One region of the Caballeronia sp. M1242 genome, then DNA from elsewhere that is predicted to be linked to it. Evidence: predicted binding sites of a transcription regulator. Region 1 holds the regulator's gene; the other holds the start of a gene.
What was found. The regulator HrcA, encoded in region 1, represses chaperone genes, less so after heat shock. The targets are predictions, from matches to a motif close to TTAGCACTCNNNNNNNNNGAGTGCTAA.
Positions count from the first base shown of each region.

Region 2: the regulator HrcA is predicted to act here: its motif matches at 5,390-5,416, upstream of rpoH (RNA polymerase sigma factor RpoH).

Region 1 is NZ_CP071129.1:384,746-392,537, reverse strand. It holds gene JYK05_RS01865 (thioredoxin family protein) at 1-151, opposite strand, end outside; gene grpE (nucleotide exchange factor GrpE) at 171-773, opposite strand; gene JYK05_RS01855 (hypothetical protein) at 1,137-1,298, shown strand; gene JYK05_RS01850 (RNA-binding S4 domain-containing protein) at 1,270-1,677, opposite strand; gene hemH (ferrochelatase) at 1,703-2,770, opposite strand; gene hrcA (heat-inducible transcriptional repressor HrcA) at 2,899-3,915, opposite strand; gene JYK05_RS01835 (NAD kinase) at 4,102-4,995, shown strand; gene recN (DNA repair protein RecN) at 5,031-6,683, shown strand; gene glnE (bifunctional [glutamate--ammonia ligase]-adenylyl-L-tyrosine phosphorylase/[glutamate--ammonia-ligase] adenylyltransferase) at 6,918-7,792, opposite strand, start outside.
Region 2 is NZ_CP071129.1:210,469-218,260, forward strand. It holds gene ptsP (phosphoenolpyruvate--protein phosphotransferase) at 1-2,397, shown strand, start outside; gene nagE (N-acetylglucosamine-specific PTS transporter subunit IIBC) at 2,471-4,252, shown strand; gene rpoH (RNA polymerase sigma factor RpoH) at 4,390-5,325, opposite strand; gene JYK05_RS01035 (acyloxyacyl hydrolase) at 5,677-6,243, shown strand; gene JYK05_RS01040 (nuclear transport factor 2 family protein) at 6,289-6,672, shown strand; gene leuA (2-isopropylmalate synthase) at 6,692-7,792, opposite strand, start outside.

The DNA.
Region 1 (7,792 bases):
CGATCTCGCAGTTGAAGCAGTCGAGGCCCCAGAAGAACACGACGGCCAGTTCGTCGCCCGCCGACGCCAGCCCGGCGTCGAAGCCGGCGGCGTCCAGTTCCTGCATGTCGAAGACGGAGAAAGCGATCGAATCGACGGGCACGTTGGCCATGATCGCGAACCTCGCGGGCTTACTTCGGCGCAGCGACGGTGACGAGCGCCGGACGCAGCACGCGATCGGCGATGATGTAGCCCTTCTGCAGCACTGCAACGATGGTGTTCGGCTCTTGATCCGCCGGCACCATCGAGATGGCCTGATGACGATGCGGGTCGAACTTCTCGCCGACCGGATTCAGCGCGACGACGCGGCCCTTTTCCAGCGCGCCCGTCAACTGGCGCAGCGTCAGTTCGACGCCTTCGCGCACCTTGGCGAGATCCGTGGACTGATCCGCGAGCGCGGCTTCGAGGCTGTCGAGCACCGGCAGCAGATTTTCGGCGAAGCTCTCGATGGCGAACTTGTGCGCCTTCGCCACGTCTTCCTGGCCGCGGCGGCGTACGTTTTCCGTTTCCGCCTTCGCCCGAAGGAATTCTTCCTGCAGCGCGGCCACGCGAGCCTGCGCTTCCGCCAGTGCGGTTTCGGTGGCGTTCGTGCTGTTGGTGGCGGCTTCCGGCGCAGCAGTGCCGTCTGCCGAGGCGGCCTGCCCGCCTGCCTGATTCAAGTCGGCGGCCTGGCGCGCGTTTTCGTCGGCGGGCGTGGGGTTCTGGCTCGCTGAATTCTCTTGCGTGTTTTCCATGTCGCTGAGTGTCATTACCGTGATTGGATGGATCGGGAATGCCGCCGGCCATTAAGCGGCCGACGCGCTTCCTCGCGCTAGCTGCCGAAATTGGGGCAGCGGAAAAGTTTTCAAGGGTTTGTCAGATCAAAATTGAACGTCAGTGTGCCAGCCCGGGCGCGCGCGAAATAAGCGGTAACGGACGTTTCGCCGCATCGCGTAAATTGAGATTGAGGGAATGCAGCGGCTCACCTACACTTCGATCAAGCACCGCAGGACGCACGTTTACCCTAATCCTACGATTGCTACAAACCGCTTACGCGTCGCCAATTTCCTGATCCTCGCGCGGTCGTCCAGCCGCCGTTCCCGTTTCCCGGGGGTACCATGAAACTGACCTTTGCCATCGCGGTGGTCGCCCTGGTACTCGTCGCGGGAACCACGACCATCTGCATGTCCGGCGCCCTGACCGCCCGCACCACCGAGTACGGCGGCGTTCACGCGACGGTCGAAGAATTCTTCAATCCGAACCTGAAAATCTGTCGATGATGCGGCGGTCGCGCTTCGTCGGCCTGCCCTGCATGCCGGCGGCCGGCTCGCGAAACGTCTTGCGCCGTTCCGCTTCCGCGAGCCGCTTGGTCCGGCCTTCGTCCGTCTCCGCATAGAGCGTCTGCGCGACTGGCGCGGGACCGCGCACGTCGCACAGGCCGAGCACCTGCACCTGCCAGACGATCCGCTCGATATCGATCTCGACGATATCGCCCACCCGCACGTCCTTCGACGGCTTCACGTTCGCGCCGCCGATCCTCACGCGGCCTTTCTCCACTGCGTCGCTCGCGAGCGAGCGCGTCTTGAAGAAACGCGCGGCCCACAGCCATTTGTCGATGCGCAGGCGCGCGCCCGGTTCCGTCGTGATCTTGTAATTCATGGTGATTCTCGTGCGATGAGCGGTTTCAGGCCGCCACCGTCACCGGTTGCGTGGCCTGTACAGGCCATCCTTGCAGATGTTGTGCCGCGATCTCGCCTAACGCCTTGATCCACGCCGGCGAAGCGTTCAGGCAGGCGATGCGGTGGAATTCCTTGCCGCCCGCCTTCAGAAATTCGTCGCGCACTTCGATGCCGATTTCCTCGATCGTTTCCAGGCAGTCCGCCGTGAAGCCGGGGCAGAACACGTCCACGCGCTTCACGCCGGCCGCGCCCAGTTCCGCGAGGGTCGGCGCGGTGTATGGCTGCAGCCACTCCGCGCGGCCGAAGCGCGACTGGAACGTCACGCGGCATTCCACCGGCGTGAGCCCCAGCGCGGAGGCGAGCAGCGAGCCGGTCAACTGGCATTGGTCATGGTACGGGTCGCCGAGATCCATGGTCCGCTTCGGCACGCCGTGAAAACTCAACACGAGCTTGTCGCCCGAGGCGAAGTCCGGCTGGCCGTGCAGCCGCCAGTAGTCACGCACCTGCTCGGCGAGCGCCGCGATGTACGCGGGATGGTCCGCGTAATGGCGAATGGTGCGGATCTCCGGCTGATTGCGCACGCGCTTGAGCGCAGTGAAGGCGTCGTCGAAAGCCGTGGCCGTGGTCGACGACGAATACTGCGGATACATCGGCACGAGCAGGATGCGATCGGCGCCTTCCAGCTTCAGCTGATTCAGCATGGCGCCGATGCCCGGCGTGCCGTAGCGCATCGCGTAATCGACGATGACGTGATAATCGTTCGCCGCAAAAAGCCGCCGCAAGCCTTCGACCTGCCGCTCCGTATAGACACGCAACGGCGAGCCTTCGGGCATCCACACCTGCGCGTATTTTTTTGCCGATGCCCGCCCGCGAAACGGCAGGATGATGCCGCGCAGAATGATTTGCCAGATAAACGACGGAATTTCGACGACGCGCGGATCGCTCAGAAACTGCGCGAGATATTTGCGCACCGCTCGCGGCGTGGGCGCGTCCGGCGTGCCGAGATTGATCAGCAGCACCGCGACGCGATGCGAGGCGCTGGGCTGCGAGGGCAACTCGAGGTCGAAACGCATAGGGCAAGGCGGCCGAAAGTCATCGAAAGGTGACGGCCATTATAGCGGCGCGTTCCAGCACGCTGCATCGGCCGAACGGCCTAGTGGCGGCGCGTTCGGCGGCGCGGCAAGATGCCCGCAAAGACGCGTTATTGCTGGCTGAGCGACATCGACAGCAGGCGCGCCGTGATATCGACGATGGGAATCACGCGGTTGTAGGCCATGCGCGTCGGGCCGATCACGCCGAGCGTGCCGACGATCTTGCCGTTCACTTCGTACGGCGCGGTCACGACGCTCATCTCCTCGATCGGCACGAGATTCGATTCCCCGCCGATGAAAATCTGCACGCCCTGCGCGTGACTCGAAACATCCAGCAATTGCAGGAGGCTCGTCTTTTGGTCGAAGAGGTCGAAGAGTTTGCGCAGCCGCGCCATGTCCGACGAAAGGTCCGCGACTTCGAGCAGGTTGCGCTCGCCGGAAATCAGCACGGTCTCGCCGGGATCGGTTTCGGCCGTGCTCGCGACGACCGCCGCTTGCATCAGCGTGGTCATGTCGCCGCGCAACTGGTCGATTTCCTCGCGCAGCCGGCGGCGCACTTCGTCGAAGGACAGGCCCGCGAAATGCGCGTTGATGTAATTCGAGGCTTCGGTGAGTTGCGAGGGCGAGTAGTCGCGCTGCGTGGCCATCATGCGGTTTTGCACGTCGCCTTCCGGCGTCACGATGATGAGCAGAATGCGCTTGTCCGACAGCCGCATGAACTCGATCTGCTTGAACATGTGGCTGCGCCGCGGCGTGAGGATCACGCCTGCGAACGAGGACAGGCTGGACAGCACGCTCGCCGCCGCAGCGACGATCTTCTGCGGCTCCTCGCCTTGCAGACGCGTCTTGACGGCCGTGGTCATCGCCTCGTCCTGCGGGGCTTCGACCGTGAGCATGGTGTCGACGAACAGGCGATAGCCGCGCGGCGTGGGAATGCGCCCAGCGGAAGTATGCGGACTGGCGACGAGGCCGAGGTCCTCGAGGTCCGACATCACGTTGCGGATGGTGGCGGGACTCAGTTCGAGGCCGGAGTGACGTGATAACGTGCGCGAACCGACCGGCTGACCTTCGGCGATGTAACGCTCGATCAACGTTTTCAGGAGGGTTTGTGCACGTGGGTCTAGCATGGGCAAATTTTAACGCAACGTGTCAAAGCGCGGCGACGGCTGCCGCCGCGGGCTCGCGCCGTTTCGGGCTGCGTCCGGCGGCGCGCCGATCGTTCAATGTCCGCTCCATTCTAGCGACAAACCGGAGCTACCTGAGACCGCGCGGCGCCGGTTCTTTTCGCCTTCGACCTATGGTGTAATGCCGGCATGGAAATTGGCCAATTCAAGACCGTCGCCCTGGTCGGGCGCACCAACACGCCCGGCATCGAGGCGCCGCTGCGATCGCTCGCGGAGCACATTGCGAACCAGGGCTTCGACGTGGTGTTCGAAGCCGGCACCGCCAAGGACGTCGGCGTGACCGACTATCCCGCGCTGTCCATCGCGGAGATCGGCGCGCGGGCGGATGTCGCTGTCGTTCTCGGCGGCGACGGCACCATGCTCGGCGTGGGCCGTCAGCTCGCGCCGTACAGAACGCCGCTCATCGGCGTGAATCACGGGCGGCTCGGGTTCATCACGGACATTCCGCTCAAGGAGATGCGCGAACGCGTGCCGCAAATGCTCGCGGGGCAATTCGAGCGCGAGGAGCGCAGCCTGCTCGAAGCGCGCATCGTGCGCAACGACAAGCCGATCTATCACGCGCTCGCGTTCAACGACGTGGTGGTGAATCGCAGCGGCTTCTCGGGCATGGCGGAGTTGCGCGTGTCGGTGGACGGCCACTTCATGTACAACCAGCGCTCCGACGGGCTGATCGTCGCGACGCCGACCGGCTCCACGGCGTACGCACTGTCTTCCGCCGGGCCGATTCTGCATCCGCAACTGCAAGGCTTCGTGCTCGTGCCGATCGCGCCGCACTCGCTTTCGAACCGTCCGATCGTGCTGCCCGACGACTCGAAGGTCACCATTCAGATCATCGGCGGGCGCGACGTGAACGTGAACTTCGACATGCAGTCGTTCACCGCCGTCGAACTGAACGACGCCATCGAGGTGCGGCGCTCCCGGCACACCGTGCCGGTGCTGCATCCGGTCGGCTACAGCACGTACGCCACGCTGCGCAAGAAACTGCACTGGAACGAGCATCCCTCGCAGGACTCGTCTGTCTGACCGCACAACTTTGCCGAACCCTTCCCGAAGCGTCCATGCTCCGTCATCTCTCCATTCGAGACTTCGTCATCGTCGCCGCGCTCGACATCGAATTCGATTCGGGCTTCACGGTTTTTTCGGGTGAAACCGGCGCGGGAAAGTCGATCCTGATCGACGCCCTCGCGCTCACGCTCGGCGCGCGCGCCGATGCGAGCGTCGTGCGCACCGGCGAGCCGCGCGCGGACATCACCGCCGAGTTCGGCACGCACGCCCAAGTAGTTCGCTGGCTCGACGAGCACGCGCTTTCGCAAGACGGCGACACGGTGATGCTGCGCCGCGTGATTGATTCGAGCGGCCGCTCGCGCGCTTTTATCAACGGCACGCCGGCGACGCTCACGCAATTGCGCCAAGTCGGCGAAATGCTCGTGGATATCCACGGCCAGCACGCGCATCAGTTATTGATGCGTCCCGACGCGCAGCGCGAACTGTTCGACACGCACGCCGGTCTGGTCGATACGGCTGCCGCCGTGAATCGCGCATGGCGGGCTTGGCGCGAAGCGCAGCAGGCCGTGGACGCCGCGCAAAGCCGCGACCGCGAACTGCAGCTGGAGCGCGAACGCCTTGCCTGGCAACTCAGCGAGTTCGACAAGCTCGCGCCGCAGCCCGGCGAATGGGAGGAAGTGAGCGCGGAGCATCATCGGCTGTCGCATTCGGCGAGTCTGATCGACGGCGTGCAGAACGCGCTCGGCGCGCTGTCCGAATCCGATGACGCGATGATCTCCCAGCTCGGCGCCATCATTTCGAAGCTGCGCGCTCTCGCCGACATCGACCCGGCGCTCAACGATGCGCTCGCCTCGCTCGAACCGGCCGAAATACAGTTGCAGGAGGCGTCGTACTCGCTGTCGCACTATGCGCAGCGGCTGGAGCTCGATCCGGACCGGCTCGCGCAAGTCGAAAAGCGCATGGATCAGCTTCATTCGACGGCGCGCAAATTCCGTCTTCAGCCCGAAGCCTTGCCGGAAGAACACGAAACGCGCCGCCGTCAGCTCGCCGAACTCGACGCCGCCGCGGACCTCGACGCGCTGAACGCCGCCGCCGCGAAAGCGAAAGACGCGTATCTCGCCGAAGCGAACGTGCTGTCGAAGGCGCGCGCGAAGGCAGCGAAGTCGCTCTCGAAAGCGGTCACCGAAGGCATGCAGGAACTGTCGATGGCGGGCGGCAGCTTCGAAGTCGCGCTCGTGCCGCTTGCGGAAGGCGGCGCGAACGGGCTGGAGCAGATCGAGTTTCGCGTTGCCGGTCACGCGGGCGTCGCGCTGCGGCCGCTCGCGAAGGTCGCCTCGGGCGGCGAACTGGCGCGTATCAGCCTCGCGCTCGCGGTCATCGCGAGTACCGCGAGTCCCACGCCCACGCTCATCTTCGACGAAGTGGACACGGGCATCGGCGGCGGCGTCGCGGAAGTCGTCGGGCGGCTCTTGCATCAACTCGGGCGCGACCGTCAGGTGCTGTGCGTCACGCACTTGCCGCAAGTGGCCGCGCGCGGCGATCAGCATTTCCAAGTCGCGAAGTCGTCCGACGATGCCGGCGGCACCGTCAGCACGGTGACGCCGCTCGACAAGGCGAAGCGCATCGAGGAAGTGGCGCGGATGCTCGGCGGTATCGAAATCACCGCGACGACGCGCAAGCACGCGAAGGAAATGCTGGCGGCGTGAGCGCGGCGGGCGGGGGGCGGGCTTCTGGCCTGCCCCTGACGCGTCGCCCACGCGCGGCGCACACCGCGCCGCTACAGCGCCGTCACCGCTTCACGTAGGATGCGCACGCCAGCCGGGTCGACGCGGGGTTTCTGCATGCGGTAGAGCCTCAGCGTGCTTCTGGACACGCCGGACCCGGGCCGCGCACGCGCCGCTCACATCGCGTCACCTCTCACGCGCCAAGCACCCGCCGCTTTACATCCCAGCCCCAAACACGCGCCGCCAGAGCCCTGTCACCGCTTCGCGCTCCGCGCGCACGACAGCCGGATCGACGCGCGCCTTCTCCATCCCGTCGAGCCGCAGCGTGTGCTGGAGCTTGCGGTAATACCGGTACGCCGCGCCGATGGTCTCCGCATCGGGCTCCGAAATGAGGCCGCTCCGCGCCGCGATCTTCAAGAGCGTGATGTTCCCCGCGTTGCGCAGAAACTCGCGGTGCGTCCGCGTATGCAGCAGCACCCAGTACTGCACGATGAACTCGATATCCACCATGCCGCCGCGATCGTGCTTCAGGTCGAACAGATCGCTGCGATTCGGATGCCCCGCCGCCACGCGTTCCCGCATCGCGACGATTTCGAGCGCGAGCGCCGCCGCATCGCGCTCCATCACCAGCACGTCGGCGCGAATGGCTTCGAATTGCGCGCCGATGTCGACATCGCCCGCGCTGAACCGCGCCCGCGACAATGCCTGATGCTCCCACACCCACGCGGTATTGGCCGCGTCGCCCTCGCGTAGCTGATAGCGGCGAAACGAATCGAGGCTCGTGACCAACAGGCCAGACTCGCCGTTCGGCCGCAGCCGCAAGTCGACGTCGAACAGCGTGCCCGCGCCCGTCGCCGCCGTCAGCCACGTAATCAAACGGCGCGCGAACATCGCGTAGATGTCGGAGGCGGCGTCGTCCGGATCGTCGTAGAGAAAGATCAGATCGAGATCCGACGCGTAGCCCAGTTCCTTGCCGCCCAGCTTCCCGTACGCGATGACCGAGAACTTCGGCGTCTCGCGATGCCGCTTCGGGAACTGTTTCCAGACGGTTTCGACCGTCACGTCGAGCACTGCGTCCGCCAGTTCGGACA
Region 2 (7,792 bases), 170 kb from region 1:
ACGGTGACGCATCTGGCGCGCACGCATCACGCGGTCACGCTGCGCACGGCAGCGGGCGCGGAAATTCTCGTGCATATCGGCATCGACACCGTCGAGCTGGGCGGCGAGGGCTTCGCGCCGATGGTCGAACAAGGCGCGACCGTGCGCGCGGGCCAGCCGCTCATCGAATTCAACGCGGATTTCGTCGCGCAGCACGCGCCGAGTCTCGTCTCGGTGATCGCGGTCGCCAATAGCGACGCGTTCGAGGTCGCAGAGCGCGCCGGCCGTGGCGTGCTGAAGGCGGGCGCGCGCATGCTCGTGCTGCGCGCGAAGGACGGCGCGGCGGCGCACGTGGCGCGTTCGTCGTCGAACGTGATGACCGAAGCGCGGCGCACCGTCACGCTGGCCCACGCGGGCGGCTTGCACGCGCGGCCGGCGGCGCGGGCGCGGGAAGCGGCGCGCGGCCTCGACGCAAAGGTCGAAGTGCGCTTCGAAGGCCGCAAGGCGCCGGTCGAAAGCGTGGTCGGCCTGCTCGGGCTCGGCGCGGGCGAGGGCGCGACCATCGAACTCGTCGGCATCGGCGCGCAGGCGCAAGAAGCGGTGGATGCCGTCGCCACCGAACTGCTGCGCGCGGCGCAAGGCGAAGTCGAAGAGACGCCCGCGCGCGAGAAGTCTCCCGCGCCGGCCGCGGCGGTCCGCGCGTCCGCTGAGCCGCTGCCGCCGAACACGCTCGCAGGTGTGTGCGCGGCGCCGGGCATCGCGGTCGGCAAGCTGGTGCGCTGGGACGATCAGGAAATCGTGCCGCCGGAACAGGCGAGCGGTCCGTCGGCGGCGGAAAGCCGCGCGCTGGATAAAGCCATCGCGCAAGTCGATGCCGACCTCGAAGTCACCGTGCGCACCGCGTCGCAGCGCGGCGCGGTCGGCGAAGCGGGCATTTTCGCGGTGCATCGCGTGCTGCTGGAAGACCCGACGCTCGTCGATGCCGCGCGCGATCTGATCAGCCTCGGCAAGAGCGCGGGCTTCGCGTGGCGCGAGGCGATCCGCGCGCAGATCGCGCTGCTGAATAACGTGAACGACGCGCTGCTCGCCGAACGCGCGGCCGACCTGCGCGACATCGAAAAGCGCGTGCTGCGCGCGCTCGGTCTCACGAATACGGCGGCGCGCGCGTTGCCGGAGGAAGCCGTGCTCGCGGCCGTCGAGTTCACGCCGTCGGATCTGGCGTCGATCGACCGCACGCGCGTCACCGCGCTTGTGATGTCGCGCGGCGGCGCGACCTCGCACGCGGCGATCATCGCGCGGCAGATCGGCATTCCGGCGCTCGTCGCCATCGGCGATGCGCTGCACGGGATTGCTGAAGACGCGCAGGTGGTCGTGGATGCGTCGGCGGGCCGCCTCGAATATGCGCCGAGCGCGCTGGATGTCGAGCGGGCGCGTCACGAGCGCGAGCGTCTCGCAGGCGTGCGCGAGGCGAACCGCAAGATGTCGCAGCAAGCGGCATCGACGCGCGACGGCCGTCATGTCGAAATCGCAGCGAACATCGCCACGCTCGACGACGCCAAGGCCGCCGTCGAGAACGGCGCGGACGCCGTGGGCCTCTTGCGCACCGAACTGCTGTTCATTCATCGCCAGGCTGCGCCGACGGTCGCGGAACACACGTCGAGCTATCAGGAAATCGTCGAGGCGCTGGCCGGCCGCAGCGCGATCATTCGCACGCTGGATGTCGGCGCCGACAAGGAAGTGGACTATCTGACGCTGCCGCCCGAAGAGAATCCGGCGCTCGGCTTGCGCGGCATCCGGCTCGCGCAAGTGCGCCCCGATCTGCTCGACGACCAATTGCGCGGCCTGCTCGCCGTCAAGCCGGCGGGCGCGGTCCGCATTCTCCTGCCGATGGTCACCGATGCCGGCGAACTGCAGCGCCTGCGGGCGCGCATCGACGAACTGGCGCGCGAAGCCGGACGCACGGAGCCGGTGGAAGTCGGCGTGATGATCGAGGTGCCGTCGGCGGCGATGCTGGCCGATCAACTCGCGAAGTACGCGGATTTCTTCTCGATCGGCACGAACGATCTCACGCAATACACGCTCGCGATGGACCGCTGCCAGCCCGATCTCGCCGCGCAGTCCGACGGCCTGCATCCGGCCGTGCTGCGGCTCATCAAAACGACGGTGCAGGGCGCGGAAAAGCACGGCAAGTGGGTTGGCGTGTGCGGCGCGCTCGGCGGCGATCCGCTCGCGGTGCCGCTGCTCGTGGGCCTCGGCGTGACGGAACTGTCGGTGGATCCGTCCGCGGTGCCGGGCATCAAGGCGCGCGTGCGCAATCTCGATTACCAGCTTTGCCGTCAGCGCGCGGAAGACGTGCTCGCGCTCGAATCGGCGCAGGCAGTAAGAGCGGCCAGCCGCGAAATCTGGCCGCAGGACTAAACGCTTGATGCTTCTTTCCTAGCCACAACCCGAGCAGCAACGACAAGACCTATATTCTTTTGGAGAACCCCCGATGGACGCTAACCCGTTTGCAAAGATGCAGCGCCTAGGCCGCGCCCTGATGCTGCCGATTGCCGTTTTACCGGTGGCCGGCCTGCTGTTGCGTCTAGGCCAGCCCGATGTCTTCAACATCAAGATGATCGCCGACGCGGGCGACGCCATCTTCTCTAACCTGCCGCTTCTCTTCGCAATCGGCGTGGCGGTGGGCTTCGCGAAGGACAACAACGGCACGGCGGGCCTCGCCGGCGCGATCGGTTATCTGATCGAAACCGCCGTCATGAAGGACATCAACGACAAGCTCAACATGGGCGTGCTGTCGGGGATCATCGCGGGTATGGTCGCGGGGTACATGTACAACCGCTTCAAGGACATCAAGCTGCCCGAGTATCTGGCGTTCTTCGGCGGCAAGCGGTTCGTGCCTATCGTGACAGGCGTCGCGTGTCTCTTCATCGGCATCGTGCTGGGGTACGTGTGGCAGCCGGTGCAATCCGGCATCGACGCGGCCGGCAACTGGCTGACGACGGCGGGCGCGCTTGGCACGTTCGTGTTCGGCGTGCTGAACCGGATTCTGCTCGCGACGGGTCTGCATCACATCATCAACTCGCTCGCGTGGTTCGTGTTCGGCTCGTTCACCCCGCCGGGCGGCGGCGCGGTGGTGCACGGCGACCTGCATCGCTTTTTCGCGGGCGACCAAACGGCGGGCGGTTTCATGACCGGCTTCTTCCCGATCATGATGTTCGGCTTGCCGGCCGCGTGTCTCGCGATGTTCCATGAAGCGCCGAAGGAGCGCCGCGCGGTCGTCGGCGGCCTGCTGTTCTCGATGGCGCTGACCGCGTTCCTCACGGGCGTGACCGAGCCGATCGAATACAGCTTCATGTTCCTCGCGCCGGTGCTCTACGGCATCCACGCGGTGCTGACGGGTCTGTCGCTCGCCATTTGCTCGGCGCTCGGCATTCACCTCGGCTTCACGTTCTCGGCGGGCGCGATCGACTACGTGCTGAACTACGGCCTGTCGCAGCGCGGCTGGCTGGCAATTCCGATCGGCCTCGTGTACGGCATCGTGTATTACGGCCTGTTCCGCTTCTTTATCCGCAAGTTCAACATGGCGACGCCGGGCCGCGAGCCCGCCACGACCGACGCGCAAACCGATGCCACGCCTGTCGGCGGCTATGTTCCGGGCGACGTCGCGCCGGCAGCGGCGAGCACGCGCGCCACGAAGTACATCGCGGCGCTGGGCGGCGCGTCGAACCTGACGCTCGTCGATGCCTGCACGACGCGCCTGCGTCTCTCTGTCGTGGATACGGAGGCTGTGTCGGAACCGCAACTGAAGACCATCGGCGCGCGTGGCGTGTTGAAGCGCGGCAAGACGAACGTGCAGGTCATCATCGGACCGGAAGCGGACTTGATCGCCGATGAAATTCGCGGCGAACTCGAACACTCGTCGACGCGCGGCGCGACGCCGGCTTCGTCGGCTCCCGCGCAGCCCTCGGTTGCGACGGCAGGCGTGACCGATCAGACGGCGGGCCCGCTCGATCCGGACCCGCTGCGCTGGCTCGCGGTGTTCGGCGGCGCGACCAACGTCGTTTCGCTCGATGCGGTGGCGCAAACCCGCCTGCGCGTGGTCGTGCGCGATCCGTCGTCGGTGGATCGTCAGCGTCTGTCGCAGTTGGATGTGGCATGGGTGTCGGCCGATACGTTCCATATTGTCGTCGGTCAGGCGGCGCAGCGGTACGCGGCGCAGATGGCCACCCGTCTGACCGGCAACGGCGGCGGCGCAGCGCCGATGCCAGCCTGATGCGGTAAGCAAGAGTTCGCAGAAACGGCGCCTTCGGGCGCCGTTTTTGTTTCTATGCGCGTCGAGCAGGCAAACAAAAACCCCGCTGTCTTTCGACAGCGGGGTTGGAACACGCTTGGCTTCGTTCTGCCGCGGCGTTACGCGTAGTCGTGCAGCGCGGTGCGCATCTTCTTCATGGCGCTCGCCTCGATCTGGCGAATGCGCTCCGCCGACACGCCGAACTCGTCGGCCAGTTCGTGCAGCGTCTTGCCGCCCGATCCGTCGTCCTGCACGTCGAGCCAGCGCGCCTTGATGATGCGGCGGCTACGCTCGTCGAGCGATTCCAGCGCCGTGGAAAGGCCGTCGCTTTGCAGCTTGTCGAACTGGCGCGCGGCGATCACGTTCGTCGGCTCGTTGTGCGAGTCGGCGAGATAGGCGATCGGCGCGAACGCTTCTTCGCCGTCTTCCACCTGGCCTTCCAGCGCGATGTCGCCGCCCGAAAGGCGCGTTTCCATCTCCGCGACTTCTTCGCGCTTCACATTCAGCTCGCTTGCCAGACCTTCAATCTCGCCCGGCGTGAACGCCGCGTGGCCGGTCTTGTGGCTGCGCAGGTTGAAGAACAGCTTGCGCTGCGCCTTGGTCGTCGCGACCTTCACCATGCGCCAGTTGCGCAGGATGTACTCGTGGATCTCTGCCTTGATCCAGTGCATGGCGTACGACACGAGGCGCACGTTTTGCTCCGGATCGAAGCGCTTCACCGCCTTCATCAGACCGATGTTGCCTTCCTGAATCAGGTCTGCGTGCGGCAGGCCGTAGCCCAGATAGTTGCGGGCAATCGACACGACGAGACGCAGGTGCGACAGCACGAGCTGACGCGCGGCGTTCAGGTTGCCGTGCTCGCGAAATTCGGTGGCGTACTGACGTTCCTCTGCCGGCGACAGCATCGGAATACGGTTCACTGCTTGTATGTAGGAATCGATGTTACCGATCTGACCGGTCAGCATCGACGACTGTGCGTACGTCAGCGCGCCTGCCGAAGATGCCTTGGCAGGTGCCGAGCCTACAACATTCGGAAGGGTCATCGCATTGGTCACGCTCATAAGCTCCTTGTCAACAATTGGCTGCGGCCGCAACGGCGGCGGCAGGCCAGTCACGATATTAGCACTCCGTCCAACTGAGTGCTAAGTGTTAGAGGGTAACGACGTGTGGGAGTTCCCACAAAACTATCGATTTTGTGGGTTTGATAGGCGGCGCGGCCGTGTGAACAAGCCGAAATTACCGAAGAAGAGTCGGTAATCGAACAAATTACCGAAATAACGCCGTAAGGCAACGAATTATTCAACCAAAACGGCAACAAACGCTGGTTTGTGCAAATATACGTCTGCCTAAATACAATGCGCCGACAACCGCTCGGCGGGACAACCACACCCTCATATGGGGCGCTCATGCAGAAAAACCAACCCTTCTGGCGCAGTTTTTTGTCTCACGGCGCCATCGCGGTTTCGCTCGGTCTCGCTTCGGCGGCAGCGCATGCCGACCGGTTCGGGCTTCAGATAGCGGGCGGCGTCGCTAACCATGACTTCAAGAAAGCCGACGTCGGCATCGTCTGGGACCCGAACCTGACGTGGTGGGAAATCGGCGGGTTTCACTTCACGCTGCTCGGCGAGGGGCACGTCGCGTACTGGCACACGAAGGAAAGCAACTCGGTGAATCCAAATGTCTGGGAGTTCGGCGTGACACCGGTGCTGCGTTTCGTGAAAAGCTCCGGCTACATTCGGCCGTTCGTGGAAGCAGGCATCGGCGTCCGGCTGATCTCGCACGCGCGGATCACGGAAGACTACACGCTCTCCAGCGGCTTTCAATTCGCCGATATGGTCGGCGTGGGCGCGATCTTCGGCGAGAAGCAGAACTATCAGGCCGGTTTTCGCTTCCAGCATCTCTCGAACGCGAGTATCAAAGAGCCGAATCCTGGTATAAATTTCAGCCAGCTATATCTGCAATACAACTTCTGACGGGGCGCCGGCGCATCGGTTCCCCGGCGCAAGGGGAACCGACAGATGCCGGCAAAAACCTTTGAGGCCATCCGCGGCCTGGAGCGCGACCGCTTTCGGGCGATGGTCGAGGGCGACGGCGCCGCGCTCGAAGCGCTGCTGGCCGAGAACGTCAGCTATGTCCACACCAACGGCAAGCGCGAAACGAAGCGCCAGTTCATCGACGCGATCACGGCCGGGCGCCGCCGGTATCGCCAGATCGAGATTCAGACGCAGGACGTTTTCTCTGCCGGACCCGAGACCTGTCTCGTGTCCGGCCGCGCGTTGATCGAAATGGAATCGAAGAACGGCGCGCTGCTCTTTCCCATCGCCTACACGGCGGTCCACGTGCAAACCGGCGGTCAGTGGCAACTGCTCGCGCTTCAGGCGACGCGCGTGGCGCTCGAATAGCGCGTCGCCATCCGCGCCGTCAGGCTTCCACGGCCTCGTCCTCGCGCACCTTCCGCGCGATTCCCTTCGACCGATTCACCGCGCTCACGACCGCATCGACGACCGCGAGCGCCGGATTCGCGTGCACCGCGACGCCGAAGCGCATCGGTTCATCGGCGACGCGGCAGCCCACGAACACCGCTGTCTCGCCGTTCGCCGTCATCGTCGATTCGAACCAGCTCACGCTCGCGCCGACGTCCAGCGTCGCGGCGACCGCCTGCGCATAGTGTTCCTCGCTCGCGGCGCCTGAAGCAGGCGGCATTGCGATGTTTCGGCCGAAGACGGAAACTGCCGCCGCATCCACGCGCGATACCGGCCCGCCCGCGTCGAAATACTCGCGCTTGAAGAGGGCGCAGATGGCGTCGCCGCTGATCTCCTCGCCCGATTCGTCCGCCACCGCCTGCACCGCATGACTGAACTCGATCTGCACGCGGCGCGGCGGCGTGAAGCCGAGTCCGCGTTCGAGCAGATAAGTCGCGCCGCCTTTGCCCGACTGGCTGTTCACGCGAATCACGGCGTCGTAGCTGCGGCCGAGATCGGCGGGATCGATCGGCAAATAGGGCACTTCCCACGGCGTGCCGGGCACGCGCTGCGCGAAGCCTTTGCGGATCGCGTCTTGATGCGACCCGGAAAACGCGGTGAACACGAGGTCGCCCGCGTAAGGATGGCGCGGATGCACCGGAAGCTGATTGCAGCGTTCGACGACCCGTCGCACCGCGTCGATGTCCGAGAAGTCGAGGCCGGGATCGATGCCCTGCGTGTACAGATTGAGCGCGAGCGTCACCAGATCGACGTTGCCCGTGCGCTCGCCGTTCCCGAAGAGACAGCCTTCGACGCGATCCGCGCCCGCGAGGAGCGCAAGTTCCGCCGCCGCGACCGCCGTGCCGCGATCATTGTGCGGATGCACCGAGAGCACGATGCTGTCGCGAAAGCCCATGTTGCGGTCCATCCATTCGACCTGATCGGCGAAGACGTTGGGCGTGGCGGATTCGACCGTCGCCGGCAGATTGACGATCATCTTGTGATCGGGCGTCGGACGCCAGACTTGCGCGACGGCATCGCACACTTCGCGCGCGAACGA